DNA from 3 places in the Nitrosococcus halophilus Nc 4 genome. Region 2 is predicted to be linked to each of the others. Evidence: predicted binding sites of a transcription regulator. Region 2 holds the regulator's gene; each other region holds the start of a gene.
What was found. The regulator sigma-54, encoded in region 2, starts transcription at its own class of promoters, with help from an activator protein. The targets are predictions, from matches to a motif close to TGGCANGNTNCNTGCTT.
Positions count from the first base shown of each region.

Region 1 (9,968 bases), 2.0 Mb from region 2:
ATCCTTCCCCTTGCCAGCCATTTTCTATCCACTATTGGGAATGGAATCAAGAAAAATGTTCGGGGGTTTTCCGGCGAAGCCATAGAGTTGTTGGTGAGTGCTCCTTGGCCGGGCAATGTACGCCAGCTCCATAATGTTGTGGAACAAACCGTCGCTTTGTCCACCACCCCCATTATTTCCGCTAAACTGGTCAAAAAAGCACTGCGGCAGCAGTCAGGCCAATTTCCTTCCTTTGCAGAAGCCCGGAGGCAGTTTGAGCAGGAATATCTGGCGGGCCTACTCAAAATCACCAATGGCAATGTGACTCAGGCGGCCCGTCTGGCCCAGCGTAATCGCACCGATTTTTATAAGCTTTTGCAACGTCATAACTTGGATCCTTCCGCATTTAAGCCTGTGAAGCGGCAGTAAGCACCAAATCTAATGAAGCCGCGAATGCACGCGAATGAACGCCATATCTTGAGCAGTTAGTCATGGAGTATGGGGAATTTGGGTTCATGATCCTGGCCCTTTTGGGGGGGATGCTCCTGGGGGGATTTTATTTTGGAGGGCTATGGCTGACCGTACGCCGTTTGCCTCATGTACGGCATCCCGCCTTATGGATGATGTTGAGCCTGGTGCTGCGCTCCGCGGTAGTACTTGCCTGTTTCTATTTCCTCTTGGGGAGCCATTGGGAACAAATACTGGCTGCTTTAGCGGGCATGCTGCTTATCCGTACTTTTCTCGTACGCCGCCTCCGGCCAAAGAGCGAAGAGGTGACACCCTCCTCACCCCGGAGACAGCAAATATAGGACGTAGGATGGGTAGAGCGCTAGCGAAACCCATCATTACAGCGGGTTTCATCATTATGTTATGACCGACTACCGTCGCTATCGTATCAAAGGTGGTTGTTATTTTTTCACCGTTGCGCTTGTGGACAGGGAACAGGGGGTGCTGATAGAAAATATTGGCCAATTACGGTTAGCATTTCGTGAGGTCATGGCCAACCATCCTTTTCAAATTGACGCCATTGTCATTCTGCCTGATCATCTGCATTGCATCTGGACCCTTCCTGAAGGGGACGATCGCTTTTCCATGCGGTGGCGCCAGATCAAATCCGCTTTCTCGCGGCAAGTTCCCAAGGTGGAGGCGCGATCAAAGAGCAGGATCAAGAAACGGGAAAGAGGTTTATGGCAACGCCGTTTTTGGGAACATGGGATACGGGATGATAGGGATTATCGCCAGCACCTGGATTATATTCATTACAATCCTGTAAAGCATGGTTATGTCCAGCGGGTTGTCGATTGGCCATATTCCTCCTTTCATCGTTTCGTGGGTTGGGGAGTTTATCCCCAAGATTGGGCGGGTGATGAAGTGAATCAGGAAATGGATTGGGAATAGAGTATGGAATTGATGGGTTTCGCTCAAGAGAGTGTAAAAGTATTACTGATTTTTATGCGTTGGGACATGCAGGCTGTTCATTGTTATTTGCTGGAATAGGGGAAAATCAAACACTTTTACACTTTCTAACGCTCTACCCATCCTACGCAGATTTAGTGGATTGTCATAAAAGTTTACAGTTAGGGTAAAAACTTAATTTTAAAATTTTAAAAAACAGTTACTTACTTATTTGGCGTTTATCTTGCATAAGATATCTTGTATGGAGAGAGTACCCCTTAATTAGGATTGCATTCATAAAAATATAGATTTAGGAACAACTTGTTGTTGGTTGCCTAATACGATGGGTAGAGATTATGTATAAACTTTTATGGTCTGGTCTGTTGTTGTTTCTCGGGCTTATAGCGAGTTCAGCCCAAGCTGTGTTGATAAACGCCCAGCTTACGGGAGATGGTCGGGCTGGTAACCCTGACTTGCTCCAGGTCGATGTTCTGATAGATGTGACCGGTAATGTTGCAGAGTGGGATATTACTGTCGATACGACTAACCACCCCGACATCAAACTTGATGAATTTTATTTTAATCTAAGAGATCCGTTTAACGGTAACAGTTCGCCTTGGACATTTGAAACAAACCCGCCAGCGGGATCAAATAGTGGAAATGCTAATTTCTATTTTACCGATTTTGATCCAGCTGATTGGTTGATTGATTCGCCTGCCGACCCTGTGGGTGGGGGGACCTTTACACCAAACTTCTTATTTGAATACTCAGGATCAAATGTTAATAATTTAACGTCACTGAGTTTTACAATGGTTTCTAACATTGGCGATTTTGTAGCAGATGATTTTTTGATGGCGCCTAGTTCGGTGAGTACGGATAATGATTTGGGTTCCGGTCAATTGGGTGCTCATCTTCAGTCACTTGCAGTGAATGATGCCACCTGCCCTGATGGTAGTTGTAGCGATAGTGGATTTGCTTTGGGTGTTTACAGTGACGGCGGTGGACCCCAGCAAATCCCCGAACCAAGCGTTCTGGCTCTCTTCGGCACCGGTCTTCTGGGCTTAGGTCTCATTGGCCGTCGTCGTAAGCGCTTAGCTTAAAACAAAATTTTTGTGTAAAAAAAACAGACACCGGCTTTAAGCCGGTGTCTTTGGGGTTGAATTTCTACAGAAAATTTCCGCTATTTATCTTTACCTCCCTTCCCATTGCCATTGCCTTTTCCTCCCCCGGAGCCTCCTTTACTACCAGAACCCACATTGACGGTTATTGAGGTCGTGGCGGTATTGCCTGCCCTGTCTTCGGCGACTGCACTGATGCTATGGGAACCTTTGGCGTCTTTGCGGGTATTCCAACTGTAGGAGAGGGGACTGGTGTCGGTTGCGCTCCTCATTGCCCCGTCGATGAAGAGCTGAATGGCGGCAAGGTCGGTGTTATCGCTGGCATTCACTGTAATATGGACTGTACCGCTAACGGTGCTACCCTCCGCAGGCTCTGTGATGCTCACGCTGGGAGGCGTGGTGTCGCTGGAATCCGGGGTGTTGTCCACGAGTAGGGTGACAGTGGAGGAAACCCCTTCGTTGCCGGCAGCATCATAGGCATAAGCGATAAGGGATACCGAACCATCGGCTACCTGAGTGGAATCCCAGCTAAAGCCATAGAGGGAAGTGGTATCACTGCCAACGAATTGGTCATTAGCATAAAGGTCGACTCGGGTCACACCGGCGTTATCCTCGGCACTGACGTCGATGGCGACGGTACCGGACACTGTGGCTCCCTCGCTGGGAGAGAGGATGGCCACCGAGGGTGCTTGGGTATCGATGGCGTTCGTCTCGCTGGCGGCAACCACGGCGCTGTAAGCATTGATACGACCATGGCCGTAGAAGCTGTCCCAACCGCTGCTACCCAGGTCATCGGCGGTGCTTTCTAAAATGGATTCTATTTCTCCCGGTGAGAGGAACGGATTGGCGGATAGGATCAGTGCAACCACCCCGGCAGTAGCGGGGCTGGCAAAGGAGGTGCCAGAAACCGAGCCGTAGCTGCCGCCCCGGGTAGTGGTCCAGATTCCCGCACCGGGAGCGGAGACATCCACATAGTCGCCATAGCTGGACCAACTGGCTTTGCTGTCGCTGCTGGTGGTGGCAGAAACCGAAATCATGTAGGGGTTATCACTGTAGCCGGGATTACTGCCACTGTTGCCGGCGGCGACTACCACAATTCCCCCTAGGCTTTGGAAATACTGGGCGGCATTGGAGACGGTCGAGCTATTGGTCACATCATAGCTGATGTTGGCTACCTGGGCGCCTTGATCAGCCGCCCAGGTCAGGGCCTCGGCAATATCGCTCCAGTAGGCCCAGCCATCGCTGGAATCCGTGACTCGGAGGGGCATAATAAGGGCGTTCCAAGCGATGGAGGCAACCCCCTGGCTATTGTTGCTGCTGGCTGCGGCAGTGCCGGCCACCTTGGTGCCATGGCCGTGGATATCGGAGGTGTTGCTGTTATTGCCGGCCGTATTCCACCCAGAGAGGACTTTGCCAAACAGATCCGGGTGGGTGTCATCCACCCCCGTATCTAGAACCGCCACCGTAATGTTATCCCCGAAGGCGGTGTCCCAGGCTAAAGGTGCGGCGATCTTTGGCAAGTGCCAAGCGCTTGAATATTTCGGATCATCGGGAATGGTTTCACTCAGCTCCACCACCCAGTCTTTTTCGGCAAACTTGATGTGGGGATTGCGTGCCAGGGCCCGGGCCACGGCCTCTTCGGCTTGTTCAGGCACATCTACAATATGGACATTGAGGGGACCAATACGGCCCTTTGAGGTAGCGCCCGTCCGGGCAAAGATTTTATTCAGTTCTGAGTCTGGCAATCCTGCCTTAGGTTGGACCAGGAGGCGTCCGGGAGCCCAGGGCTTGGCAGGGGGCTCAGCTTGGGCCGGGGAAATGAATAGGGGCAGGGCGGCGGCTAATAGAAAAAGCATGGAGGTGGTTTTAATGAGTGAAACGAGGTGCGCTCCTTGGCGCGCGATACAGCGTTCCATAAATTGCTCCTTTGGGTTGCAGGACAAAACTTAGTGATTGGGAAATCACCGAACTTGAGTTCGGCAACCTCAACCTGAAAACCTTAACGGCAGGTTTTATCGAGAATTCATGGGGGCAACTGGGAGTTGCTTCACATCCTTGGGAATTGGCGGAGATAGGGCGGGCAGAAAACCGCGGTGAAACCAATGGGGGGATGGAGTGTAGTCGCTAGGTAGGGTGTTCATCGACAGTTGTTGTTATTGCTTTTTGAGCTTTATGGTGAAATTTGGATTAGTCCGGATAATGCCTGGGATCACCACAAAGGCACGAAGAACACAAACACGTTGGTGTCCTTTGTGTCTTTGTGGTGAAAAATCTAGATTAGGGGGATAAACCCGGTATCATCGTCTCCGCACTTAACAGAATAACTTCAATTTCTTCAATAATTTCTTCCTGGCGTAGTGTATTAGATTTGAGCGCCAGATTGGCGATTTTTTCCTCTAAACGATGGATAGCCCCTTCTAGGTGTTGCATACGGTGGTAGTTTTCGGCCATCAAGGAGGCGTAACAGATTTCATGGAGGGTGGCGAAGAGATAGTGATCCACAAGTTCGGTGAAAAAGTTTTGGGAAGAAAGGTTAAGGAGGGGAGGAGAGGCAAACTGGATGGGGGGAAGGAGCTCCTGGAAGGGGGGAAGGAGCGGTGTTAGCTGCACTTCGGGTTGGGGGCTTCCCTTGGGGTTAGCCGAGGAGGGTTCCAATCCCTGGGTCGTGGGATGATGGGGGTGGGTTCGATGGTGCAGCAGGGTGACTGGAGGGAGCGTTTCGGGTTCTCGAAATTGATCCAGGGCATTGACCAATCGGCTTAGGACCTCTTCTATTTCTTCGGCCATATTAGCCCCTTCAAGTAGGGCCACTGCTCTGGGGTCACCTTCCAGTTTAAGGCAGAGTTTGCGTCCCACCGCAATAAGAAAGGGCGAAGGGGAGGGATTTGATTTTAATGCGGTCTCTAGGGCTTTAAGCACCGTTTCGTTAAAATCCCCGCAGAACCCCCGTTGTGAGCCCATCAACAGATAGATGTGCCGGGAATCTTGGGTAAGGGGCTGGCGTGGAGGATAGAAGTGATGAAAGTCAGCGGCAACGGCCTTAATGCTGTCCACTACCTGTTGTTGGGCGGGGAGCAGACGCCCGAGCTTGCGGGTCTCCAGCAGCGCAAGCATTTTCATGCTGTCCATAATGCTGCTGATCTCCTGGAGGGAGCGAAGGTGTTGCTCGGTTTCCCGGCGTCGGCTCATTCTTTATCTTCGGGGATGGCCGATAGCCATGTTTCCAAGGTTTGCAGCCATTCGTTCCGATCCCTATCCAAGGTGAGCGAACTGTTCTGGATGTGTTCCACCAGCCTATTTAATTGCCTTGGAATAGCCTCTAATTCAAACGGGTCGAACCGTCCTTCATTGAAGGCAATCAACCAGGCGAGCTGGCACTTAATGGAGAGGGGGCTGAGGCGATTCTGAGTAAGCAACTTGCGTAATACACGACCGTGCCGGATTTTGGCCTGCATTGAGGGCTCGAGATGGGCGCCGAAGCGGGTAAAGATTTCCAATTCCAAAAATTGTAAATAATCGAGTTTCATGCGACCCGCTTCTTCTCGGATACGGAAGTGTTGGGCCTTGCCTCCGATACGGGATACTGATTTGGCCACATCGATAGCGGGCCGAAAACCGCTGGCAAACAAGTCTGCATCCAAATAGATTTGTCCGTCTGTAATCGAGATGAGATTGGTGGGGATATAAGCGGCAATTTCTCCCTGTTGGGTTTCAACAATGGGCATGGCCGCCATGCTGCCGCCACCATAGCGGGAAGTTAAGCAGGTCGCCCGCTCTAGGAGACGGGCATGGAGGTGAAAAATATCCCCTGGGTAAGCTTCCCGCCCTGGAGGGCGACGCAGCAGGAGGGAGAGTTCGCGATAAATCCGGGCATGGGTGCTCAGGTCATCATAGATCACAAGGGTGTCCTTGCCCTGGGCCATCCAAGCTTCAGCGAGAGTGCAACCGGCGAAAGGTGCTAAATATTGCAGGCCCGGCAGGGCATTGGCTTCGCCGACCACGACTGTGGTGTAGTCCAAGGCCCCGTACTGGCGCAAGGTGTCTAGGGTTCTGAGTACCGTTGAGCGCTTCTGGCCAATGAGCACATACACGCAATAGACCCCTTGTCCTTTCTGGTTGATGATGGTGTCGACAGCGATGGCGCTTTTGCCCAGCCCTTCATCGCCTATGATGAGTTGGCGTTGACCTCGCCCCATGGGAATCATGGTGTCGATGATTTTGATACCCGTATAGAGGGGCGCATGAACGAAATCCCGGGTGACCATAGGGGGCGAAGGATGTTCCAAATTCCGCCTTTCTGAGCACTGAGGTGATTCCATGCCATCAAGGGGCGTCCCCAGGGGATCGATGACCCGCCCGAGAAGATTATCCCCCACGGGGATACTCAGTTGCTGGCCCGTCAGATGCACACCAGTGCCGCTAGTGAGCGCATCGGTGTCCAGGAGTAAAATAGCCCCCAGCAATTCTTGGGTCAGATGAAAGACGACGCCTAGACTCCCCTCCTCAAAGACGAGAAGCTCTTCGAGTTTGGCGGAGGGCAATCCTTGAATCCAAGTAATGCCATCTCCTACCGAGATGACATTGCCCTGTTCAGTAATCCGGAGCCTAAAATGGTATTCCTCAAACCAAGTGTCTAGTGCGGTTAGGGGCCCGGGGCTACCGGCTTTATTCAAGTCGTCCATGGATAGCTTCAGCGAAATAGCTCAATTCATCCTGCAAGTTGGCCCGTAATACCCAAGGGCCGATGCTGATGCGCAGCCCGGCGATAAGCTCTGGATCTTGGCGGAAATCCAAAACATTTGGGTTTTTCCCTGCTAAACGGTGAAAGGCAGCTTGCAAGGTTTGCCGCTTAGATTCCTCTAGGGGGTAGGCGCTGGCGACTTTAATGGGTTCGGTGGTATTGGTTAGGGTCTCCCGCAAGTTCTCTTGTTGTTCCAGGGGTAGGGTGGTCAGATCCTCCAGGACCAGAGCCACTAGTTTGGCTTCTAGTTCAGGACCGGCGAGACGGGAGAGCAATTGGGAGGCAAAGCGGACAGTTCGTTCTAGGGCCGCCTCTTGGTCTTTGCGTCGGGCCTGATTTTGGTTCCGTTCGAGCAAGACTTGAGCCCGTTCCCGCTCTGCTTCTAGGGAATTCCGCAGGGCTGCCACTTGCCGTTCCTGTTCGGCATTAAGCTCGCGGTGCAATTTTTCCAGGGCCGCCGCTTTTTCTTTTTCCCATTCTCTGAGCCGATTTTGGTATTGCTGCTCCATAGCTTCGGCCTTGCTGCGGATGGTCTTGGCTTCCTCAAGGGTTTGCTGGATGGTGCTGCGGCGCCGCTCGATTACTCCCAAAATGGGACGGTAGAAAAAATGTTTGAGGAACCAGACCAGAATGAGGAAATTGATAATCTCCAGGATAAAGGTGGACCAGTTCAGTTCCAAAGAAATCTCCCTGACAGGATGCTTGATGGATGGGACTCAAACCAGGCTATCATCGCCTCCCCGTTTACTGAATAAGGTATTCCAGCAAGGGATTTCTAAACAACACAATGAGCACGATGACCAAACAATAGATAGCCAGGGATTCGATCATGGCAAGGCCAATGAATAGGGTTCGGGTAATAGAACCTTCCGCCTCCGGCTGACGGGATAAGGCCTCTAGAGCGTGGCTGATGGAACGGCCCATGGCTATTGCAGGCAACATGGTGCCTAATACAATACCTAAAATGGCCATTATTGTGGAAACGAGGACGAACCACGTTATGTCTGATATTTCTGACATGCGTCAATTCCTTCTATTCTTTTTTTGTCTCATTTGTTGGGATTGAATGCCGCCGGCAATGTAAACCAGAGCAAGCATGCCGAAGATATAGGTTTGGACTAAAGCCTCAATGATGTGCAACATGAGGATGGGAATGGGCACCAAGAATCCGGCGACCAAGAGGATCAAAAGGGCTGCCATTTCCAAGCTCATCATGTTGCCGAACAGGCGTACTGCCAAGGCGACGGTACGGGTGATTTCGCCAATGATATGAAAAGGCAATAGAATGGGGTTAGGGCTGAGGTAGTGGTGCAGATAGTTCCTTAACCCTTGGGTGCGGATGCCGTACCAGTGAACCGATAAAAAGACCAGAAATGCCAGTGCCGAAGTGGCGGATAAATCCCGGGTCGGGGCATGGAGACCGGGAATGAGGCTACTGAGATTGGCCAGTAATAAAAACAGCCATAGGGTGCCAATGAAAGGTAATACTTCTCGCGTGTATTGAGGCAGGACTCCGTGCACGCTTTTTTCAAAGACACTGACGATCCCTTCCAAGGCGGTCTGAAGGGGACCGGGATCAAGCTGTAGGTTTCGGCTGGTAAGTACCACAGTGAGTGCCAGCGCGATCATCAATCCCCAGGTGGTGTTGACAGTCTCGGTAATGATGAGCGGCCCTATTTGCCACTGCACTCCATTAAGCATTGCCGAACCTTCCATTATTTACTCTCTGCTGCGGATGAATAAGTAGACATTGACGGCACCTAGGAAAACCCCTAGGAGAAGCAGGCTTACCGTCCATACTACCGAGTAGTCGGGGGCGCGCTCATCCAACCACTGTCCCAGGTAAGCTCCAGCGACTACCGGCGCCACAAATAATAGTCCTAGGGTACCGAGATAGGCTGTTTGAGCCAAGAGGGTGGGGCGTTCCTGCTCCGCCTTTTTAAGGCGACGGGCTTGGCGCTCGACTTTCTCTCGAAGCTGATGGGTATATTTCATGCTTTCAACCGGTGCAGTTCCCAAAGGCGTCGGCGCATTTCCTCTTCCAGTCGATGCAGGCTCTGTTTCATCTCATGGAGTCGTTCTTCCTCCGCCAGAAGTTGTTCTTGGAGCGCCTGGCTGATTTGTTCGTAATTTTCACCCTGTAAGTAACGACGGGTACTAATAAAGAGTTCATTATTCACAAAATAGAGCAGCGCTCCCGGTAATGCCAAGAATTGCCAGGGATCGTTACCCCGGCGAAATCGCGCTAGACCAAAGACGAGAGAGGTCATAAAGCGGGCATGTCCTGCCCGGATCCCAAAGCTTCCTGAGGCATCTTCCCCCACAAATGAAACCACCTCCGGGATCCGTTGGGAGCGGGTAGAATCTTGGAGATAAAGTACAAAGGTTTTCATGAGCGGGCTTTTTTAATAGTGCCGCGCATATAACACTGGTCTTCTGGAATGGAGTCATAGTCCCCTCGGAGGAAGGCCTCACAGTCATCTAAAACTGCATGAAGGGGGACCGAGGCTCCAGGAATACCCGTATGGCTGGTGACCACAAAAAAAGGTTGGGAAAGATAACGTTGCAACTTCCGGGCCCGGAGAACTATGCGCCGATCTCTTTCAGAGAGTTCTTCCATTCCTAGCATGGTCATAATATCTTCCAATTCGTGATAACGGGCCAAATGCTCCCGTACACCCTCGGCAATGGCATAGTGTCGGTCACCTAGGATGTGACGATCCATGAGCTTACTG
Region 1 is NC_013960.1:2,310,730-2,320,697, forward strand. Features, by position in the region: gene NHAL_RS10840 (sigma 54-interacting transcriptional regulator) at 1-408, shown strand, start outside; gene NHAL_RS10845 (N-ATPase subunit AtpR) at 495-788, shown strand; gene NHAL_RS10850 (REP-associated tyrosine transposase) at 850-1,377, shown strand; gene NHAL_RS22000 (PEP-CTERM sorting domain-containing protein) at 1,731-2,474, shown strand; gene NHAL_RS10860 (S8 family serine peptidase) at 2,555-4,408, opposite strand; gene NHAL_RS10870 (F0F1 ATP synthase subunit gamma) at 4,770-5,681, opposite strand; gene NHAL_RS10875 (F0F1 ATP synthase subunit alpha) at 5,678-7,174, opposite strand; gene NHAL_RS10880 (F0F1 ATP synthase subunit delta) at 7,158-7,913, opposite strand; gene atpE (ATP synthase F0 subunit C) at 7,978-8,253, opposite strand; gene NHAL_RS10890 (F0F1 ATP synthase subunit A) at 8,257-8,949, opposite strand; gene NHAL_RS10895 (AtpZ/AtpI family protein) at 8,953-9,228, opposite strand; gene NHAL_RS10900 (F0F1 ATP synthase subunit delta/epsilon) at 9,225-9,626, opposite strand; gene atpD (F0F1 ATP synthase subunit beta) at 9,623-9,968, opposite strand, start outside.
Region 1: NHAL_RS22000 (PEP-CTERM sorting domain-containing protein) is a predicted target of sigma-54. The motif match lies at 1,608-1,624, and genes of this name have one in related genera.

Region 2 (9,968 bases):
CGACTTGCTTTTGGATGGTCGCCTCAAATAGCCCAATGACCCAGGCGGCGAGGAAGGCGGTAATAAGATTGATCCCCAACCACAGGGAACGGCGCCGTAAGCTGAGAAGAACAGGGGCAAAAGTATCCTCATCCTCGGTTAGGCCCGCCATACTCATTAAAGAGTGATCCGCTTCGTCCCGAATCACGTCGACCACATCATCGATAGTGATTCGGCCAAGCAGTTTTCCCTCCTCATCCACCACAGGAGCGGAGATCAAGTCCCGTTTTTCAAAGCGCTGGGCGACCTGGGCGGTAGGTAAGGAGACCGGAATGTTTTCCACCCCGTGGGACATGACTTCGGCGACGGTCAGTTCCCGTTTTCGGGTGAGTAAGGTGGTCAGCAACAATACCCCTTGGTAATTATCGTCTCGGTCCACCACGAACAAGCTGTCCGTGGCCTCTGGCAGTGCTCCTAAAAGGCGCAGGTAGCGGTGAACCACGTCCAGGGTGATGTCACCCCGGATGGTGATGGTATCGGTATTCATAAGCCCCCCCGCTGTGTCCTCCGGATAGGAGAGCACCGTTTCCAGGCGGCGCCTATTCTGAGCATCCATGGTCTGTAGGACTTGCTCGACCACCGTCTCCGGCAGATCCCGGAGGATGTCGGCTAAATCATCGGGGTCCAGGTCTTCCATGAGGGAGGCCAAATCTTCTACCGCAATGTCGCTCATGAGATCGGAGCGCACTTCATCGCCCACATAGCTCAATACTTCGCCTCGATGGCCGGCGCCCACCAGCTGCCAGGCTAGATGTCGGGTTGGGGGAGGTAATGACTCCAGTAAATGGGCAACTTCAGCGGGATGTAGGCTGCTGAGTAGTCGCCGTAGGCGCACCATCCGGCCGCTTTCAAGTGCTGCTACCAGGGCGTTTAGGCGTTCATTATTCCTTTCCGGGGAGAGGGGTTGCAGCATGATGACTCCTCGCGTTGGACTGGCGGATAGGTTTGGAATAACTCCATTCTACAGGGGGGAGGGGGAACTGGATACTGCTGTGGCTTAAGGGGTGGGTTGAAAAAGCAGGTTAAGAAGCTTGAGGAGGGTTCGCCCCTGGAAGGGATTAGTTGGGCAGATCTTCGTTGATTTGGTCTAATAGGGCTTGCATCTCTGAGAGATCGTAGCATTCTAAGAACTGTTGGGAGACTTCCGTAAGCTTTTGTTGGTTACTTTCGGTGATCACCCGTTTGACTTCCAGCAAGGAGGCCGGATGCATACTAAAATCTCTCAGCCCCAGTGCCAACAGTAGCCGCGTATAGCGGGGATCCCCTGCCATTTCGCCGCACATGGAGATGGCTGTGCCCGTTTTTTCTCCGGCCACGATAGTGTGATGAATGAGCTGCAATACTGCTGGGTGTAAGGGATCGTAGAGGTAATTGACCTCGTCATCGATGCGGTCGATGGCCAGTGTATACTGGATAAGATCATTGGTGCCAATGGAAAGGAAGTCTAGGTGGCGCGCAAAAATATCGGCGCAGATGGCGGTGGCGGGAACCTCAATCATGGCCCCTACGGGCAATGCCGGGTCATATTTCAGTCCTTGGCGCTTAAGTTCCCGTTTGCAATCCTCTAACAACATCATCACTTGGGTCAGCTCTTGTAAGGTGCAGATCATCGGTAGCAGCAACCGTACGGGGGCCTGAGCCGAGGTTCGGAGAATGGCCCGCAGTTGGGGGCGGAATAGCCCAGGTTCCCGCAGACACAGGCGAATGGCGCGCAGGCCTAGGGCAGGATTAGTCGCCACCGGGGTATTGAGGCGGCCTCCATCCACGGTTTTGTCAGCCCCCAAATCCACGGTGCGAATGGTCACTGGCGCTCCCCCAAGGGCTTCTACTACCCGGGTGTAGGCACTTAACTGCTCTTCCTCATCGGGTGGGGTGGTGCGGTTCATATACAAAAACTCAGTGCGGTAGAGGCCGATTCCCTCGGCACCGGAATCGGCCACGAGGGGCAAATCTTCTGGCAATTCAATATTAGCCTCGAGGGTGATGGGTTGCCCCTCGAGGGTGATAGCAGGTTGGCTCCTGAGTGCCGTCAGCGCGGCAAGGCGGCGCTGCTGAGCGAGCCGCTTTTCCCGAAATTTTTCGATAAGAAAAGCATCGACCCCGGCGAGCAAGATTCCTTGTTCGCCATCGATGATTAGCAATTCGTCATCTTGGACATAGCGGCGAGCCCCACGGAGGCCGACGATAGCTGGAATCCCCAAGCTGCGGGCGAGGATACTGGTGTGGGAGTTAGCCCCACCATGCTCGGTGACAAAACCGCTAATTTGCTGCTGCTGCATTAAGACAATGTCGGCAGGGGTCAAGTCGTCGGCCAGCAAAATATAACCCTTAAGCCGCCCCCCGGAGACTTCATGGCGGGGGCTCTCTTGGTTAGTCAGGATCCGAAGAATGCGATTGACGACGTGGTCCACATCATTTTTGCGGGTGCGAAGATAAGGATCGTCCATCTCATCGAAAACGCTTGCCAGGGCGTCACGCTGTAGTTTGAGTGCCCATTCGGCATTACAGTGCCGATTCTGGATGAGATCTATGGGCACAATAGCCAACGCCTTGTCTTCGAGCATTAACAGGTGAGTGTTGATAAAAGAAGCGATATCGGTGGGGATATTGTCCGGAATTTGCTCCTGAATAGACTGGAGTTGCGCCTTGGCAGTGCTGAGCGCTGCTTGGTACCGTTGAACCTCGTTTTCGATAAGGTTCAGGGGCAGGAAATATTCGTTGACCTCGGGCTGATCGCGGGAAAGTATATGAACTTTACCGATAGCGATGCCTCGCGAGACGCCGATCCCGTGCAGTTCAAGGGTCATGCCAAGGCCCTAAGGAAATTTTTCTTGGCTAGGTCCCCATCTACTAGGGTGATTTGCCTTACTCTCATTCGTGTTCTCCAAAGCGCTCATTCACCAGCGTTTTCAGTTGCTGTAGAGCTTCTTCCTCATCGGGGCCCGAGGCCATAATACAGAGGCGGGTTCCCTGGGACGCCGCCAGCATCATCACGCCCATGATGCTTTTTCCATTGACCTCTTTTGTCCCCCGCTGAATGCGTATCTCGCTTTTAAAGCGAGAAGCTAGAGTGACGAATTTGGCTGCAGCCCGGGCATGTAGCCCCAGCTTATTAATAATAGTCACCTCATTCTGTGTCATCCTGTTTCCTCATGGTGGTAAAGCAGGCACAAACCCCTTCGCGCCCGCCGCTTATCGCTTTTTCTGTGAGTTCGGTGAGGCTCAAGCGTGGGTAATTCAGCACTCGTATCAGCATGGGCAGGTTAAGGCCTGTGACGATCTGCGCATGTTGGGCGTCCGCTGCGTAACAGGCGATGTTACTGGGGGTGGAACCATACATATCAGTCAAGACTAAAACCCCGTGGCCGGTGTCCAAACTATGGATTAGCTCTCGTGCTCGTTCCCGCAAAGCATCGGGGTGAGAGGCGCGGGTCACAGGGAGTATTTGGATCTGAAGAGGACAGCTGCCCAGCATGTCGTTGGTGGTATCCAACAAAGACGAGCCAATATTATCGTGAGTGATAATAAGCACGCCGACGGTCATGACAATTCCCGATGGCGGCAAAGTACTCGGCTATGGGCGGAATGGAAATGGGCTGTGAGCTGCTCTGTTAAATAAACTGAACGATGCTGTCCCCCTGTGCATCCGATGGCCACCGTCAGATAGCTGCGATTGGTCTCTTGAAACCGTTGCAGCCAGTGCTGTAAGAAGGTAATCAAGTCTTGCCGCATTTGGGCGACGGCCTCGTGGCGCTCAAGATAGGCAATCACTTCTTGGTCACGCCCGCTTAAGGGACGTAAATGGGGTTCCCAATAGGGGTTAGGAAGACAGCGGACGTCAAATACAAAGTCAGCGTCGAGGGGGACGCCATGTTTGTAGCCAAAGGATTGAAATAGCAGTGACATTCCCGTACGCGCACCATCGCCGACCCGTTCGCTGATTAAATCCCGTAGCTGGTGGACCGTGGTGCAGGTGGTATCAATCCTAAGATCGGCTTTTTCGGCAATGGCCTCTAATAACTCCCGCTCATGGCGGATGGCCTCGGCGAGAGGAATATTGTTGAGTGGGTGTTTGCGGCGGGTTTCACTAAAGCGTTTAAGAAGGGTGGCGTCACTGGCATCAAGAAAGATGATATGGCAGTGAGCCCCCACATTTTCAATGTCCTCTAGGATCTGGGGAAATTGTTGTAGTTCTTGGGGAAGGTTGCGGGCATCGATACCGACGGCGGCGCGGAGTTGCTGGGCATCATCCTGTTGCATCTTTTGGGCAAAGACGGGAAGAAGGTAGACAGGCAGATTATCAATGCAATAGAAACCCTGATCTTCTAAGGCATGAAGGGCAATACTTTTGCCTGATCCCGATACACCGCTGATGATTAGCAATTTCATGGGAGTCTCGCCAATTCTCTTTTGAATGAGTGCTTCTAAGGCACCCCTTATTTGTGCCTAGGAGGGGAAGGGTTGAGGAGCTTCTGTTGCCGCTGTTGCAGCTCAAGCAAGGCATCATAACCTTTGCTCCGTAGCTGATAGTCTTGGACGGCTGTTTCTATCATCGTGGCGGGTTGCAAATTACCCCCCAAGGGCAGGGTAAGTTCAGGCACTTTCACGTTTAGCTGCTCCCACTGACCAAGGCTGCGGGTGAGCGGTTCGATATGTTTGTTAGGGATAAGATGGATGACGAGATCAATGGGGTGTTGCGCGGCGATGGCCTGACTGCCATAAATCGCGCGAATATCGACAACGCCCAAACCTGGCACGGTTAGAAAATCCTGCAATACAGAGGGGCAACTACCCATCAATTGGGTGGCTGATGCCCGCTGGAAAAGGGGGGCATCGTCCGCAATTAAACGGTGTCCCCGCCGGATTAATTCTAGGGCGAGGCTACTTTTGCCAACGCCGCTTTCCCCCCTCAAGAGCACCCCGGAGTCGAAAATCACCAGCAGCACGCCATGACCTGTGACATTGTCTTCATTGGGGCTGCTCATGCCTTACACTCCCGCTTAGTCGACAATACCGGTAGGCGCAGAGGTTTGTTCCCATTCCTTTAGGACTTCCAGCAGGTTATGGGGGTCCTTGGCTTGCCGTAGGCGCGTACATAGCTCCGGATCACGGAACATTTCCGCAAGCTGAGCAAGGAGTTGCACGTGGATTTGCGCTGATTCTTCCGGAACCAGCAAGGCGCAGAATAGATCGACTGGCTGTTGATCGAGGGCATCAAAATCGATTCCCTGGTCCAGGCGGACGAATGCCGCGAGGGTGTGTTGGTTGCCAGCCATGCGGGCATGGGGGATGGCGATCCCATCCCCAAGACCGGTGCTGCCAAGACGTTCCCTGGCAAGTAGGCAATCGAAAACATCCGTCGAGTCCAGGTCATCCGTGCCCCGGGCAAGCAACTCGCTGAGCCGCTCTAGCACCCGTTTTTTGCTGCCTGCAACGGCACCCACAGCGATTTGTTCTGGGATGAGGAGCTCGGTAATCTGCATGGCTTTGGTTAATCTATCCTTGCTGCTGCTTTTTCATTACCCCCTCACTACGGCGGTGGTCGGTCAGTTTCTCCCGGTGCTTTTTAATCTGCCGATCTAATTTGTCCACTAGATCGTCAATGGCGGCATACATGTCCTCGTCTTCGGCGGAGGCAAATACATTGGCTTTGCTGACATGCAGTGTTGCTTCAGCTTTCTGCCTCTTTTTTTCAACACTAAGGACGACGTGAATATTAGTCAATTGATCAAAGTGGCGTTCTAGGCGCTCGCACTTATTTTCCACATAGCTCCGCAGGGCTTGAGTGATTTCAACGTGATGGCCAGTGAGATTCACTTGCATGGGTTGCTCCTTAATTATTTTGCGTTTTAGATCAATCTTTTTCGTTCATTGGAAGGGGGGATATTCAAGTTTTCCCGATACTTGGCGATGGTACGCCGTGCCACTTTAATTCCTTGTTCGGATAAGATTTGCGCGATTTTGCTATCGCTTAGGGGTTTGCGGGGCTCTTCCCCAGCAATCAGCTTCTTGATAAGGGCACGGATGGCAGTTGCGGAACACTCTCCGCCACTGTTGGTAGCCACATGGCTGGAAAAAAAGTATTTTAGCTCATAGATTCCTCGGGGGGTATGCATATATTTGTTGGTCGTGACCCGAGAGATGGTGGATTCATGCATGGAGACGGCTTCTGCAATATCGTGGAGCACTAAAGGGCGCATGGCTTCTTCGCCGTGTTCAAGAAATCCCTGCTGGCACTCCACAATGCAGCAAGCAACTTTGAGCAATGTTTCATTGCGGCTATGTAAACTTTTAAGGAACCAGCGAGCTTCTTGGAGCTGGTTTTTGAGATAGCTGTTGGTGAGGCTATCATCAGCCCGCCGGATTAGGCTGGCATACTGGGTATTGACCCGCAGACGTGGCGCGATATCAGGATTAAGTTCAACATGCCAACTGTTACTTTGCTTGGTGACATAGACATCAGGTACTACGTATTCGGTTTTACTGGGTTGTATTTGGGTCCCTGGCCGTGGGTTGAGGGATTGGATCAGGTGGATAGTTGCCCCTAATTCTTGTTCCGAGAGTTTCATTGCCCGCATCAATTGGGCATAGTCCCGTTTACCCAGTGTGGCGATATGTTGGGACAACAACAGCGTTGCTTCTTCTAGCCAGGGGGTGCCCGGGGGGTATTGTTTCAGCTGTAACAGCAGGCACTCGCCTAAGTCACGAGCCCCGGCACCAGGAGGGTCGAAATTTTGTATTTGATGCAACATGACTTCCACTTCCCCAGGCTCAACCTCAATGTCCTCTCCTAGGCTTTGCTGTATCTCCTCAAGGGTGCTGCACAAATAGCCTTCTTCATTAATCGAATCGATGATGGCGGTGGCAATGGCGAGATCTTTCTCGTTAGTCGCTACCAAACGGGCCTGCCAGAGCAAGTGTTCTTGTAAGGTTTCTTCCCGATTGCCTTGGTTTTCCAGATCGGGTAGGGATTCATCTCCAGAAGCAGCGGGCAGCGGTAAGCTGTCATAGATATCGTTCCAACTGCTATCTACCGGCAATTCGTCGGGGATTGCCTCGCCCAGTGAGGCATTTAATTCATTGCCCTCAGGGGTAATGGCTTCCCTTACTTCATCGGTATCTAAAGATTCCTGCCCCTCTTCGCTTTCACTTTGCTCAAGCAGTGGATTTGATTCTAGCGCCTGTTGGATTTCCGTTTGTAATTCCAAGGACGAGAGCTGCAACAGGCGAATGGCTTGTTGCAACTGGGGCGTCATCGTGAGTTGTTGCCCAAGGCGTAGTTGGAGAGAGGTTTTCATACCTGAGCTCTACTTGCTATTGGATTACTATTTATTATAGACAGCAATAAACATGCCATGATAGCTATTAAAGATGAAAATTGTACCCCAAATAAACTTCCTTTACTCGTTCATTGTTCAGAATTTCCTGAGGTTGACCTTTGGCGATGACTTCGCCTTCATTCACAATATAAGCATACTGACAGATTCCTAGGGTTTCCCGGACATTGTGGTCGGTAATTAAGACCCCGATCCCCCGTTCCGTCAGTTGCCGGATGATACCCTGGATGTCTAGCACCGAAATAGGGTCTACTCCGGCAAAAGGCTCGTCTAATAGTATAAATTGCGGTTCTACTGCCAGGGCGCGGGCAATTTCAACCCGTCGCCGTTCTCCGCCGGAGAGGCTCATCCCCAAGGTATTTTTCACATGGGTAATATTGAGTTCATGCAACAGCTCGTCCACTAGTTGTCGGCGAGCCGGTTTTGTCAGATCGCTCCGGGTTTCTGCAATGGCCATAATATTTTCGGCTACGGTCAGCTTCCGGAAAACCGAGGCCTCTTGGGGTAGATAGCTGATCCCTAAACGGGCCCGGCGGTGAATGGGGTAGCGGGTGATCTCGTGGTGATCTAGGGATATGAGGCCTTTGTCGATTGAAATTAAGCCCACTAGCATGTAGAAACAGGTTGTCTTACCGGCGCCATTGGGGCCGAGTAGGCCCACGACCTCGCCGCTTGAGAGTTCTAGAGAAACATCCCTGACCACCCAGCGGGATTGGTAGCATTTGGCAAGATGATAGGCTGATAGCCTGCTCATGGGGTAATAGGATTTATTCCCCGTGCCCATTTAGCAAGCGAATAAAGTCGGCATGGACCCAACCTTCTATTGATTCGCCTTCGGCAAGTGTGGAGATATGTAGCCATTCCGCTTGTCGTTCTAAGATGGTGATGGGCGTTCGGGGCGGGAGGAGGGCTGCTTTGCTGTAATCGGTGTCGGGACCGGTGCGTAAGTTTAGCCAAGTTGTGGTTCGCCCATGGGCTAATTCAGGATTGAGCGCCTGGTTATCACCTTCTTGATTTTCCGGGGGCTCTGGCTCTGCCGGGATGGGGGTTGAGCTTTCAGGAGTAGGTTCACTGCCGGGAGTATTACTGTTGTCAGGACGGATCGTAACGTGGACTCGGCCATCCCCCGTCTTGGAGCCTTCCCCCCTCACAATGTCATGTTCTGTTTCGTAGACGATACGATCACCGGTAAATTCATTGGCACCCTGCCAGACATGAGCCTTTTGTAAAAGATAAATGGTTGCCGTGTTGGCGTGATATTCCATCCGCAGCGCTTTAGCCCGGATATCTTCATCGCTATTGTCGGGTCGTTGCCGATACCAGGCGGGTTGGCCTTCGGCAATGGCTTTTTCCAGTTTTTTTCCCGGCGTGTAGTAGATAGTTAGAATATCGGAGTCGATGCGCAGGGTACCCTGGGTAAGATGAACGTTGCCACGATACACCGCGATCTGTTTGCGATCATCTAGCTCCCCTCGATCGGCCTCAATATGGATGGGTTGCTCCTGATCGCTGGATAAGGCCCAGGCAGTTTCGCCATTTAGACCCCCGAAAATAAGCCAAAGGGTGGCCAGTTTAAGGCCTAGGTGCCGGCTCATAGTCCCCTCTTACCTGCGATAATAGTTCTATACGCTCCTCTTTCAGATACACTTGAGCCCCGACGGCATGAGTTTTGCCCAAGTTATTTAGCAACGTGACAGGTTGATTAGTCTCGGCATATTCTGCCCTGGGTTCTACCCGTACATCCTGGGTTAAGATTTTCATCTTGTTGGTTTTGGCATCGGCTCCAAATTGGCGAATAACGACTTCTCCTAGCAGGTAAATCTCATCGCCTTGGCTATTGGTCAAGCCCCGTTCAGCCACCACTTCCCAGCGGGGGACGACTTGATGGTAAAAAACCGCATGTGGCGCCGTGACTTCCACGGTATCGGTAGCCGGGTAATGGACCATGTGAGTACCCTCCAAGCGGTAAAGTGGGAGACCCTCTTGGTCCATTAACGTCAAGGTAAACTCTTCCATGAAATAATCGGCAGTACGCCTGTTCGGATCTGTGGGGCTAGGGCGTTCGGGGTCTTCATTGAACAACTTCCACGCCGTCAAGGCAGCAATAAGGGCAAGTATCGCTGCACCCCAAAGACGGGCTAGATTAATAATGCTTCTCCAGCTGCGCTTCGAGAGTTCCCTGGGCTTCCATGATTAGCTCGCAGGCATCACGAGCGGCACCCCGACCGCCAGGTTTGGGGGTAATCCAATGGGCATGCTGCTTGACCAGGGGATGAGCATCTTGGACGGCGATGGCCAATCCTACCCGCTGCATAATGGCCAAATCCACCACATCGTCGCCCACATAGGCCGTTTCATGGGGTTGGAGGTTGAGCTTTTCAAGCAGATGTTCGTAGGCAGGGAGTTTAACTTGTTGGCCTTGGTACACATGGGTGATTCCGAGGTTTTCCATACGATGGTTGACTACTTGAGAGGTTCGGCCGGTAATAATCCCAATTCGAACCCCCGTGTATTGTAGCATTTTCATGCCGTGGCCATCGCGGGAATGAAAGACCTTGTACTCCTGGCCGTCATCACTTAGGTAAAGGCCCC
Region 2 is NC_013960.1:323,363-333,330, forward strand. Features, by position in the region: gene mgtE (magnesium transporter) at 1-952, opposite strand, end outside; gene ptsP (phosphoenolpyruvate--protein phosphotransferase) at 1,098-2,846, opposite strand; gene NHAL_RS01605 (HPr family phosphocarrier protein) at 2,911-3,180, opposite strand; gene NHAL_RS01610 (PTS sugar transporter subunit IIA) at 3,167-3,583, opposite strand; gene rapZ (RNase adapter RapZ) at 3,580-4,428, opposite strand; gene NHAL_RS01620 (HPr kinase/phosphorylase-related protein) at 4,476-5,024, opposite strand; gene ptsN (PTS IIA-like nitrogen regulatory protein PtsN) at 5,040-5,522, opposite strand; gene hpf (ribosome hibernation-promoting factor, HPF/YfiA family) at 5,536-5,862, opposite strand; gene NHAL_RS01635 (RNA polymerase factor sigma-54) at 5,889-7,337, opposite strand; gene lptB (LPS export ABC transporter ATP-binding protein) at 7,405-8,130, opposite strand; gene lptA (lipopolysaccharide transport periplasmic protein LptA) at 8,144-8,971, opposite strand; gene lptC (LPS export ABC transporter periplasmic protein LptC) at 8,949-9,458, opposite strand; gene kdsC (3-deoxy-manno-octulosonate-8-phosphatase KdsC) at 9,520-9,968, opposite strand, start outside.

Region 3 (9,968 bases), 760 kb from region 2:
TTTGCATTGTATAGATGCAGTCTAAACAAGCACTTAAAGCCTTAATAAATTGCATTCTTTGATTAAATTGGTATCAATTGCCCGCAAGCTCAATAAGTCTGCCAATACAGTGGCTCTCTTGGAGAAAAGGATTCTGGGGGCAGGGTTAAGTTCCCGCCACAGCGCCATTATCCGATCGGCCAATGCTGCTCCCATGGCAGCCCGCATGGCTCAGCTGGCGACCCAACATTGGAAAAATATGAATCCCTTGTGGGGAGTAGAAATCCCTTTTGAGCAACCGGGGGCTCTCTGGATAGCCCCGGAGGCCGGTCAAAAAAATGATAACCAGTGGCGCCAACTAGAACACTCTTTGCAGCAAGAAGGCATTGAGTTTCACAGTCTTACCCACACTGAAGCTGCAGAGCTTGGCCAACACGCCATCAAAATCAACCAGGACGAGATTTATTTCCATGAACCAGAAGCCCTCCAATTAGATCCTGCAGACATTCTCAATGCCTTGCAAAACGCTGCCACCCTCAATGGCATTGAAGTCATGGAACACACCCAAGTAACGGGTTTTGATGTGGATAGCAACGGACGAATTAGCGCAGTCCACAGCAATCATGGAAGCATCACCTGCGACTATGTCATAAATGCAGCCGGTGCTTGGAGTCCAAAGTTATTTGCACCACTGAATATTCCCATCCCCATCAGTTTGGAGCCGGTTTACGTGGCTAATTTTTTAGTGGGTACTCGGGACATTCCAACTTCGTTACCCATCATTGCCGATTTTGTTCATCACGCCTATTTTCGCCGCTGGCGAGGCAGTATTTTACATCTGCATCAACCCCGGGCTCGTAGCAGCGAAGCGATAGCCCAGGCCTTTTCCAGAGGACTGATGAATCCCGCAGGCGCCAATATTATTTATGATCCCTCAAATTATGTGCTTAATTTCGACCAGTTAGAAGCTTATTTGGGCAAGGTTAAAAATCGATTTATCAAAGCCAGAACCCCCCTCTATGCAGGGGGCTATGTTTCTTTTTTTGATATTACCCCAGACTTAAGATTTATCCTCGGAAAGGATAGCAAAATTGAAAATTTGGTCCATGTTCTAGGGGCAGGTCAGGCGCTAAAGTATGCCCCTATCTTTGGGGAAATCATCAGCGATATTATCCTCAAAGGCCAGGTTCAACATTCTCAAATTGACATCAGTGAGTTTTCCATTGGACGTTTCTCGGATCAGGCATTCGATCAATTTTGGTCTGCCCATAAAAGGGCAGAAAATAGCCTTTAAATTAGGGTAGGTTAAGGCATGTTAGCACCGTACCCACCCTAATTTAACCTTTCTGGCCTGCTCCACCCTACGCTGACAACAAAGTTCTCCAACAACTTCTTACTTTCCAGAACCGCTGGCCAATTTATCGGCGGCACGGGTGGTCTCCGGAAGCCGGTAGCGGGTAGTACAGACCATCACATAGTGAAGGGCAGTGACAAGGCTAATCCGGTGCCCTACTGAAATAAAGATAGGATTAACTCCAGTGCGGGTGCGCAGCACCGCCCCTACCGTCTCACCTTTATCCACCAAGGGGATCCAACCGCCGCGTTCATCCGGTACCGGTCCATGTTGGCCCACCAATCGGGTCTTAGCAACCCCAATGCTCGGCAAATCGGTAAGCACCCCTAGATGGCAGGCAATGCCAAAACGACGGGGATGGGCAACCCCTTGACCATCGCAGAGAAGTAGGTCCGGCATCACAGTTAATTTCTCTAAAGCAGCCAATACCGCGGGACACTCCCGAAATGACAACAATCCGGGGATATAGGGAAAACGGGTAGGCTGCCGGGCAACAGCCTGCTCCACCAGGCTCAGATCGGCGAGCCGGAGCACCACCACGGCGGCTCGAGTTATTTTGCCCTGCTCTTCAAACCCCACGTCGACCCCGGCAACGGAATGGATTTGATCCAAGCGATCTTCGGTAATCACCTGGGCCGCAAGCCGTCGTTGCAGGGCCACGGCCTCCTGAGGGGATACATTCCAAGAATGAGTTTTCACCAACACACCAGTGCTATACTAAAGATAATTTGAAATATCATAACCATAATGTCCATGGAAAGAAATTTCACACCTCTTAGTATCGCGGTGCTTACTGTCTCTGACACCCGCACAGAAGAGACCGACCGCTCTGGTAAGCTGCTGGTGGAACGGCTCCAGACAACAGGGCATCAGCTTGCCGAGAAGGCGATTGTTGCCGATAATATTTATTATATCCGCGAGATCGTTTCCCGCTGGATCGCCGATAACCAAATACAGATTATCATCACAACGGGTGGAACCGGTGTCACGGGTCGCGATAGCACACCGGAGGCCATCGCACCTTTGCTTGACAAAACCATCGAAGGTTTCGGTGAATTGTTTCGTGCTCTTTCCTATGAGGAAATCAAAACTTCGACCGTTCAGTCACGAACCCTGGCGGGGGTGGTCAACGGGACCTTTATTTTCTGTTTGCCTGGCTCCTCCGGAGCCTGCCGTACCGCTTGGGACAACATTCTTAAGGATCAACTCGACAACCGCCATCGGCCGTGCAACTTTGCTGAATTAATCCCCCGATTACATGAACACTAGCTCGACTCGACTCATTCTCTACCATACCGCAGGCTGCCATCTATGCGACGAGGCGCGTCAACTATTGACGCGAATTCCTGAAATTACCGTTGAAGAAGTGGAGATTGGGGATGATCCCCTGCTGACTGAACGTTACGGCACTCGGATTCCTGTTCTTTTGCAACCAGAATCAGGGTTAACTTTAGACTGGCCCTTCACCCTCCAGGCCATCCAACAGTGGATTGGCCCCATACAGTGATCTTCCCCAGAAGATTATGGGGTCAGTTCTCACATCTCAACATTATTTTGGGTTATGCTGTTCAAATCGCCGCACCGCTCGGCTCACCGTCATATAGTGAACCCCGAAATATTCACCAATCTCCAACATCGTGTAGGCACCAGATAAATAGGCCCGGGCCATCGCCTCATCTCTATGCTCATAGCGGTCTCGATACTCCTCCAGCGACATCGCCAAGGCGCGCCGATGGGCTTTGGAAACCTCCCGCAGTTCTTCGGGCCTTTTATCCTGCCGATACCGCTTCACAAAAGCTTCATCCCCCAACACTAATTGATGACGGGTCTGCTCCAGCGGACTGGACAGCCCTTTACCTTCCATCACAAAGCGACGATAGGACTCAATCGCCCTTTTCCGTTGCCTGCCGAAGTGACCTAGTAACCCCTCCACATCCAACCATTTCGGCACACTCGCCTCTCCTATCATGGCCAGATAACTGCTCCAAGGCCAATCCTCCAGTTTTTCCACTAATCCCCCTCGCAGCGGATTCAATACCACATATCTGGACAGCTCCAGCAAGTAGTTTTCCTTTTGGACTAAAATCGCCTTATAACGACCTTGATACAGATGACCCACCAAGTCATGGCGGCGATTAAAGCGCTGTGTATACACCCCATTGAGCTGCCGCATCCCCTTCGAGAGGTTCCCCTCCACCGTTTCCACCACCAAATGATAATGGTTGTTCATCTGACAATAGGCCCACACCACCCAGTTGAAGCGGTGGCAGACAGTGCCCAATACCTCCAACCAGGCCTCTCTATCCTCCTCTCCCAGATAGATGTCTTCGCGCCGGTCTCCTCTTGAGGTCACATGGTACAGCGCGCCTGCAAATTCCACTCTTAAAGGTCTTGCCATATTTTCAGTATAGCATCGAATACTGGAATGTGAGAACTGACCCCTTTTCCTCGACAATAGGGAAAATTTTTTTTAACGCCCTTGATTAACCCTCACTCTGTCGGCTTGATAAAATCATGGATCGATTCTTTGATTTTTTTATTCTGAAAAACACGGAACTCGGAATAATCAAGTTTATCATCATTATTCTTATCAACCTGATTGAACTTGTTGTCTACGCTTAAGTCACTCCACGCTTCTGCTTCATCTTTACTAATAAAGCCATCTAGATTTTTATCTAATTCTGTAAAAGTTGGCTGTCGTGTCCCCCATCGCTCCTCCTCATCATCAGCGGCTAAGAGACTACCTGGGAGGAAAAATAATAAAGCAGCAAAGAACACAAACACCCTACTTTTCTTTATCTGCATAATACGTAAAATTAGGTCATTCATATCAATTATTCTCGTTTATTTTCTAATAAAAATGAAGTCTAAATTAAGACTTTACCCTTATATGTAATATAAATACATAGCGAAGAGCGGCTACCAGTCGACTTAAACCTATCGACTGGCTCGCCTATTATCCTCACCAACTGTGCTGTGACTGTTCCATTAATTTCCGTATCTTCTGGCCTAACTTAGGATTAGTAGATGCAGCTTGCACTATAGCATTATAGGTCTCCACGTCTAAGTTCTCCTCCGCTTTGATTGCTTGGACCATGGCATTGCTGGCCTCCTGCTGAAGTTCTAGAGCCCGATCCCGATCCTGGGTCTGTTCTATGCGTGGGCGATACTTCACACTAATTTCATTCACTTTCTTGGAAGCGGCAGCAAAAGCCTCCAATTGATCATCACTAAATTGGGTTTGCCCAGATGGCCCCTGACCCATCCCACGACCAGAGGGAGCGCCGCTTTGGGCAGACGTTAGCGAAGCCCCCATTAAACCCAATACAATAAAAGCAACCACAAAAATGTTCTTTATCTTAAGCACGTTTTGCATTGGTTCCTCCGTTAAACTTAAGAAGTTTGCATAAGCCCCTCAAGACTCACCAAGCCACTTTATAGCCTAGCTAAATATTTTTTAGGCAAATACAGTGCCATCCTCCTTGCCAATGCCCCAGAATTACCTTTGCTATTTTTATAACTAGTAGATTCATAAATAAATTTTTAAAACAACATGGAAGCAACGCTAATTCATGTGGCTCTCGCCTGCTAGGTTATGGGGTTAACTAAGAGGAGTTTATGGTGTGTTAAAATGACACATGTGCCATGAATAAAGAATGGTTCCCCCATGACTATTCAATTATTCCGAAACGCTTATAGCCTACGTGCCGCCCTCACGCTTTTCATGGTGGTGCCTCTGGTTTCCATCCTCGCCATAACCGGTTATCTCAGTTTATCTGAGTTAGAAAAACAAACTGAAAAGCGAATGCAGGAGGACGTCGAACTTATTGCCCGAGCGATTTACCTTCCCCTCAGTCATGCCCTAGAACAAGGCCGGGAAGGGGACGTCAAGCAAGCCATAAATTCTGCTTTCCGCATCGATCGGGTCTATGGAGCATATGTCTATAATGCTCAAGGCAAGAAAGTGGCTGCCACAGGCGCCAAGGAGCCTAGCATGCAGAGCCACGAATTAACCCAGCTGGCGGCCGAGGGAAACCGGCGCGGGCAATATGGTGAATTTGACGGTGAGGAGATCTATTCCTATTTCGTACCTTTAACCAATTCCAGTGGACTCATTATTGGTCTGTTACAGCTTACCCGCCAGGGTAGTGATTTTCAGGACTATCTTGGCCAGGTGCGCTGGCAGGGTCTATTTCTCTTGGTGCTTCTTGCCCTTCTTCTCACCGGCGTCGTGATCTATGGCCAATATAGAGCTGTTGGCCGGTATCTTGCTGCTTTGATGAATACCATGGCAATGATAGAGCAAGGTGACCGCACCCATCGAGCGCCTTTGCAAGGGCCACGGGAACTGGTCGTCCTGAGTGCTTGTATGAATAACATGCTCGACAGCATTGCCCATTCAGAGGCGGAGATCTCCCGTCGGCGTGCCGAGCAATCAGCACTAGAGAACCGTTTGCGGCAATCCCAGAAAATGGCAGCCATCGGTCAACTGGCGGCCGGCACCGCCCATGAGTTGGGCACGCCACTCAGCGTAGTAGACGGCAAGGCCCAACGGCTGTTGCGCTTGCGAGATCTACCTCTACGGGTCACAGAGGGATTACAGGAAATCCGGGATGCGGTAAAGCGGATGGAACATATTGTCCGCCAACTTATGGATTTTGGACGTGCCACCCCCTTAAGTCTGCACCCGGAGATGGCGGATCGGCTAGCCCAGGCTGCCGTTTCCCAGGTCAGAGACGAGTTTGCCCATGCCGGAATGCAGTTAGAACTTGCTGGACCCCACCCTGCTCCCCTTATGCTCGTCGATCCGGTACGTATTGAACAAGTATTGACCAACCTGCTGCGCAATGGAATGCAGGCAAGCCCTGGCGGTCATGTGCGACTTTCCTGGCTTCAGGAAGGAGAATTAACAGGGTTTTGCGTAGAAGACGATGGTCCCGGCATTGACGATGATATTTATTCCCGGTTATTCGAACCATTTTTCACGACTAAACCCGTCGGTCAGGGTACCGGCTTAGGACTTTCTGTCGTCCACGGAGCCATAGAAGAACACCATGGCAGCATTGAGGTGGGACGCAGTCTGCTTGGCGGAGCCGCGTTTTATATCTTTTTCCCTCCCCTGCCCAAACCACTCCAAGGAGACTATTTGAGTGACAAGAGAAGAGATTCGTCCTAAGGAACGGGTACTGATTGTCGAAGACGATGAAGCCCTGCGTCGCCTGCTAGAGGAAGAACTGACCGATTCAGGTTTGCAAGTACGCACTGCCGGGGAGGTGGATTCGGCTTGGCAGATACTCAAAACCTGGCTGCCTGAATTGATCCTTAGCGACTTATACTTGCCGGGTGCCAATGGCGTGGAATTACTAGAACGGGTACGTACCCACCCTGTTCCCCCTGGATTCATTATGATCACGGCATTCGGAACCATCAACCAAGCAGTCGAGGCGCTCAAACTAGGCGCTGACGATTTTCTTACTAAGCCCCTGGATCTCGACCATTTGATGCTCTGCGTTATCCGTATCCTGGAGAATCGACGCTTAAAAGAAGAAGTGCAACATTTTCGAGAACTGCTGAACGACGATAACTTTCATGGCATTATCGGCCGCAGCATCCCCATGCAAACCCTTTTTGCAACCATTCGCCAACTAGCCCACGCGGCAGGTCCAGTATTAATTACCGGGGAGAGCGGCGTAGGCAAAGAATTAGTAGCACGGGCTATTCACCGGGAAAGCGGGCGGGCCGGAGGCCCCTTCATCGCTGTCAACTGTGCGGGCATCCCCACCGAACTGTTAGAGAGCGAATTTTTCGGGCATGCCGCAGGGGCTTTCACCGGCGCCAACAATGCCCGTAAGGGGTTATTTGCGGAGGCAGAAGGAGGAACGCTACTCTTAGATGAGATTGCAGAAATGCCGTTAGCACTGCAAGCCAAGCTGCTGCGTATCCTTCAAGATGGCCGTGTTCGACCTTTAGGGGCTAATCAGGAACGATGCGTGGACGTTCGGATCATAGCCGCGACTAATCGCAACCTTGAGGAGGAGGTCAACCAGGGGCGGTTTCGAGAAGACTTGTTTTATAGGCTAGAGACCTTTGTCCTGCCGGTCCCTCCCCTGCGGGATCGGGGGGAAGATCTAGATCTACTTATAGCGCGGTTTCTCGATCTATTTCGCACCCAATTGAGACGAGAAGTGCGCGGTATCCATCCCTCCGCCCTTGCTCATCTCAAAGCCTATCCGTTTCCGGGTAATGTGCGGGAACTACGCAACACTATCGAGCGTGCTGTCGTCTTCTGTCACGAAAAAGAAATCAAATTATTCCATCTGCCTGAACGCATGAGAAGAGTGCCTAAATCCAAGTCTAGGGCGAAGAATCTATCGGAGTCCCTCTCCCCATCGGATGAGAGCATGCTGTCTACCCTAGGGGAAATTGAACAGAGTTATATCCATTATGTCCTGGATCAAGTAGGAGGGAACAAACGCCGCGCCGCAGCCCTGCTCGGCATCAGCCGCCGCACTTTATACCGGCGTCTTGGCGAAGAAGAATCCAGTTAATATTTAACTGGTAGGGTCTACTCTTGCTTCGTGATCTTTACTGTGATCATATGTTCATTCTTTTATTACGCACTTGACAAGACCTGACCCTTTTGATGTGATCAATAAAAGTAGCTTTAATTCTTGTACTCAATCCGGAGGGGTGGAAAAAATTGATGCTAATAGGTATCCGATGAGTCTCTAACTCCTGAAAACCCGTGGATTGTGAGAGGTTTTTGCCCTGTTCTAAACGTTTAAAATGATATTCTGTGCTGGTGGCAATCCGGGGATGCAGAGTCCAATAGAAATAAGCACGCCCTAAATATTCATCCCAATTCTCTACTACCGCTCGGCTATCCATAGTACCTTGGATCCGCAGGTCTCGTTTAGAAAACTCAGTGCCAGCATAAAAACTAGAAGAAAATCTTTGATCAATCGCGACCCCATAGTGCCACACATCAAGGCCTTGGCGGTTCACATTCTGAATATCCTGTTCGAAGGTGGTACCAAAAAACTGAGTGAAGCCTGCTATCTAGATCGGCTCGATTGTTTGCCCTATACTGAGACCAGGTTCCAGTACTCTAAAGGCAGCAGCCCGCAATATCGTTTCCGAAGATGGCCTCCACATCAAGCCAATTTTAGGATTGAATTGGTTCCGTTCTACCAAGGTTCCTTTGAAGAAGTTTCCACTTGCCCCAAGGATCAACGTTAGAGATTCCCCGTAATTAAAATAGGAGTATAGGTAAACATTAGTATGCTGAATATTAGCCTCTGTTTCATCTAGGGTGGAACGAGGAAAGGGGATAAAAAAATCTGCCACTATTTTTTCTTGGCGGCCGAGTGTGTCGAAATGGCCTGCACCGCTAACAAGGTTTAGCCCTGCCCACCGGACTAAATGCTGGCCTTCGATTAAATAGGCCTCTTCCTTTAATTCTCCTGAAAAATTAATCGATGGATGAGTTGTTTGGAAGCCTCCTTCCACCTTCTTGTAAATAAAGAAAGCAAGGAGATCCGATCGGGGGGAAAAGCCATGGTGGAACCCAAGCCGAGCGGTTTCTGTTTTTCGATTCTGATGAAAGTTAGGATCGAAATTATCTAGGAAAAAATTGAGTCTTCTTTCTCCCTCTTCGACTTCTGTGGATCGCAACTCTGCCTGGACACTGCTGTTAGGAGACAAGGCGCCCTGGATAAACAAGTTATAGATATCCTGTTGAAAATCGTTATTGGGTCGAAACCCGTCTGTCTCAAAATGATACTGCCCTAGACTGTAAGAGAGCTTTTCTAAGAGGCCGGACTGGACAACTTCATCCCCCCAGGTGCCATTTCCCCCCACAATCCCCGAAGCCAGCAGGGCAAACCGGTCTCGGAGAAACAGGGGATTAAATTCATTTAACGACGGCGCTGCCGGCCCCAAACCACCTAAGAGAAACAAATCACTCTCCGCCAACTGGGGCTGCACGGGGGTAATGTTAATGGGTTGTAGCAGCTGAGACTGCAATAACTCACTCACGCGTGCAATTCCGCGTCGCGGTGAAAAAAAATAAGAATCTGCTAGAAGCCGATGAGCAGAATAGTTCGCAGGATCAGTATAAATAGATTTCCAACCTTCAACTAAGCCCCGGCTCTCAAATCCAAGCTCGTTATACATACGACCTATGGTGGCACTGCGAGCGGCCAAATCCTCATCAAGCAACAACTTCGACCGATAAACGGCTCTATTATCGTTCAGCTCAATGGCTTTTTGCATGTCATGCAAGGCTTCCACCGGCCGGTTGGCAGTTTGTTTGCGGATGGCGTCATAAAACCAGGGGGTGGGATCGTTGGGATCCAGCTCCTTGGCCATAGCTAACTCCGTCCCTGCTAATCCCCCCCCGCTTCTGCTCGTAATAGGCTTTGCCCAGATAGCTTCTAATCAGTGAATTATTGGGGTCCAGGCTCGCGGCAATCTCGATTTCCTGGGTACCTTCCTTCAGATCGCCCTGGCGAATCTTGGCCAGCCCTAGCCCAAGGCGCGATAAGGGATCGGCCGGATCGAGCGCAATGGCCTGTTCAAAAGCCGTCTTGGCTTGATCGATTTTGATTTCCGTTAAATAAGCAAAGCCCTGCAC
Region 3 is NC_013960.1:3,638,744-3,648,711, forward strand. Features, by position in the region: gene NHAL_RS17155 (NAD(P)/FAD-dependent oxidoreductase) at 59-1,273, shown strand; gene nfi (deoxyribonuclease V) at 1,373-2,038, opposite strand; gene moaB (molybdenum cofactor biosynthesis protein B) at 2,087-2,602, shown strand; gene NHAL_RS17170 (glutaredoxin family protein) at 2,592-2,840, shown strand; gene NHAL_RS17175 (transposase) at 2,883-3,731, opposite strand; gene NHAL_RS17180 (EF-hand domain-containing protein) at 3,824-4,162, opposite strand; gene NHAL_RS17185 (DUF4168 domain-containing protein) at 4,296-4,709, opposite strand; gene NHAL_RS17190 (sensor histidine kinase) at 5,001-6,509, shown strand; gene NHAL_RS17195 (sigma-54-dependent transcriptional regulator) at 6,484-7,881, shown strand; gene NHAL_RS22115 (hypothetical protein) at 7,928-8,338, opposite strand; gene NHAL_RS22120 (TonB-dependent receptor) at 8,393-9,703, opposite strand; gene NHAL_RS22125 (tetratricopeptide repeat protein) at 9,657-9,968, opposite strand, start outside.
Region 3: NHAL_RS17185 (DUF4168 domain-containing protein) is a predicted target of sigma-54. The motif match lies at 4,793-4,809, and genes of this name have one in related genera.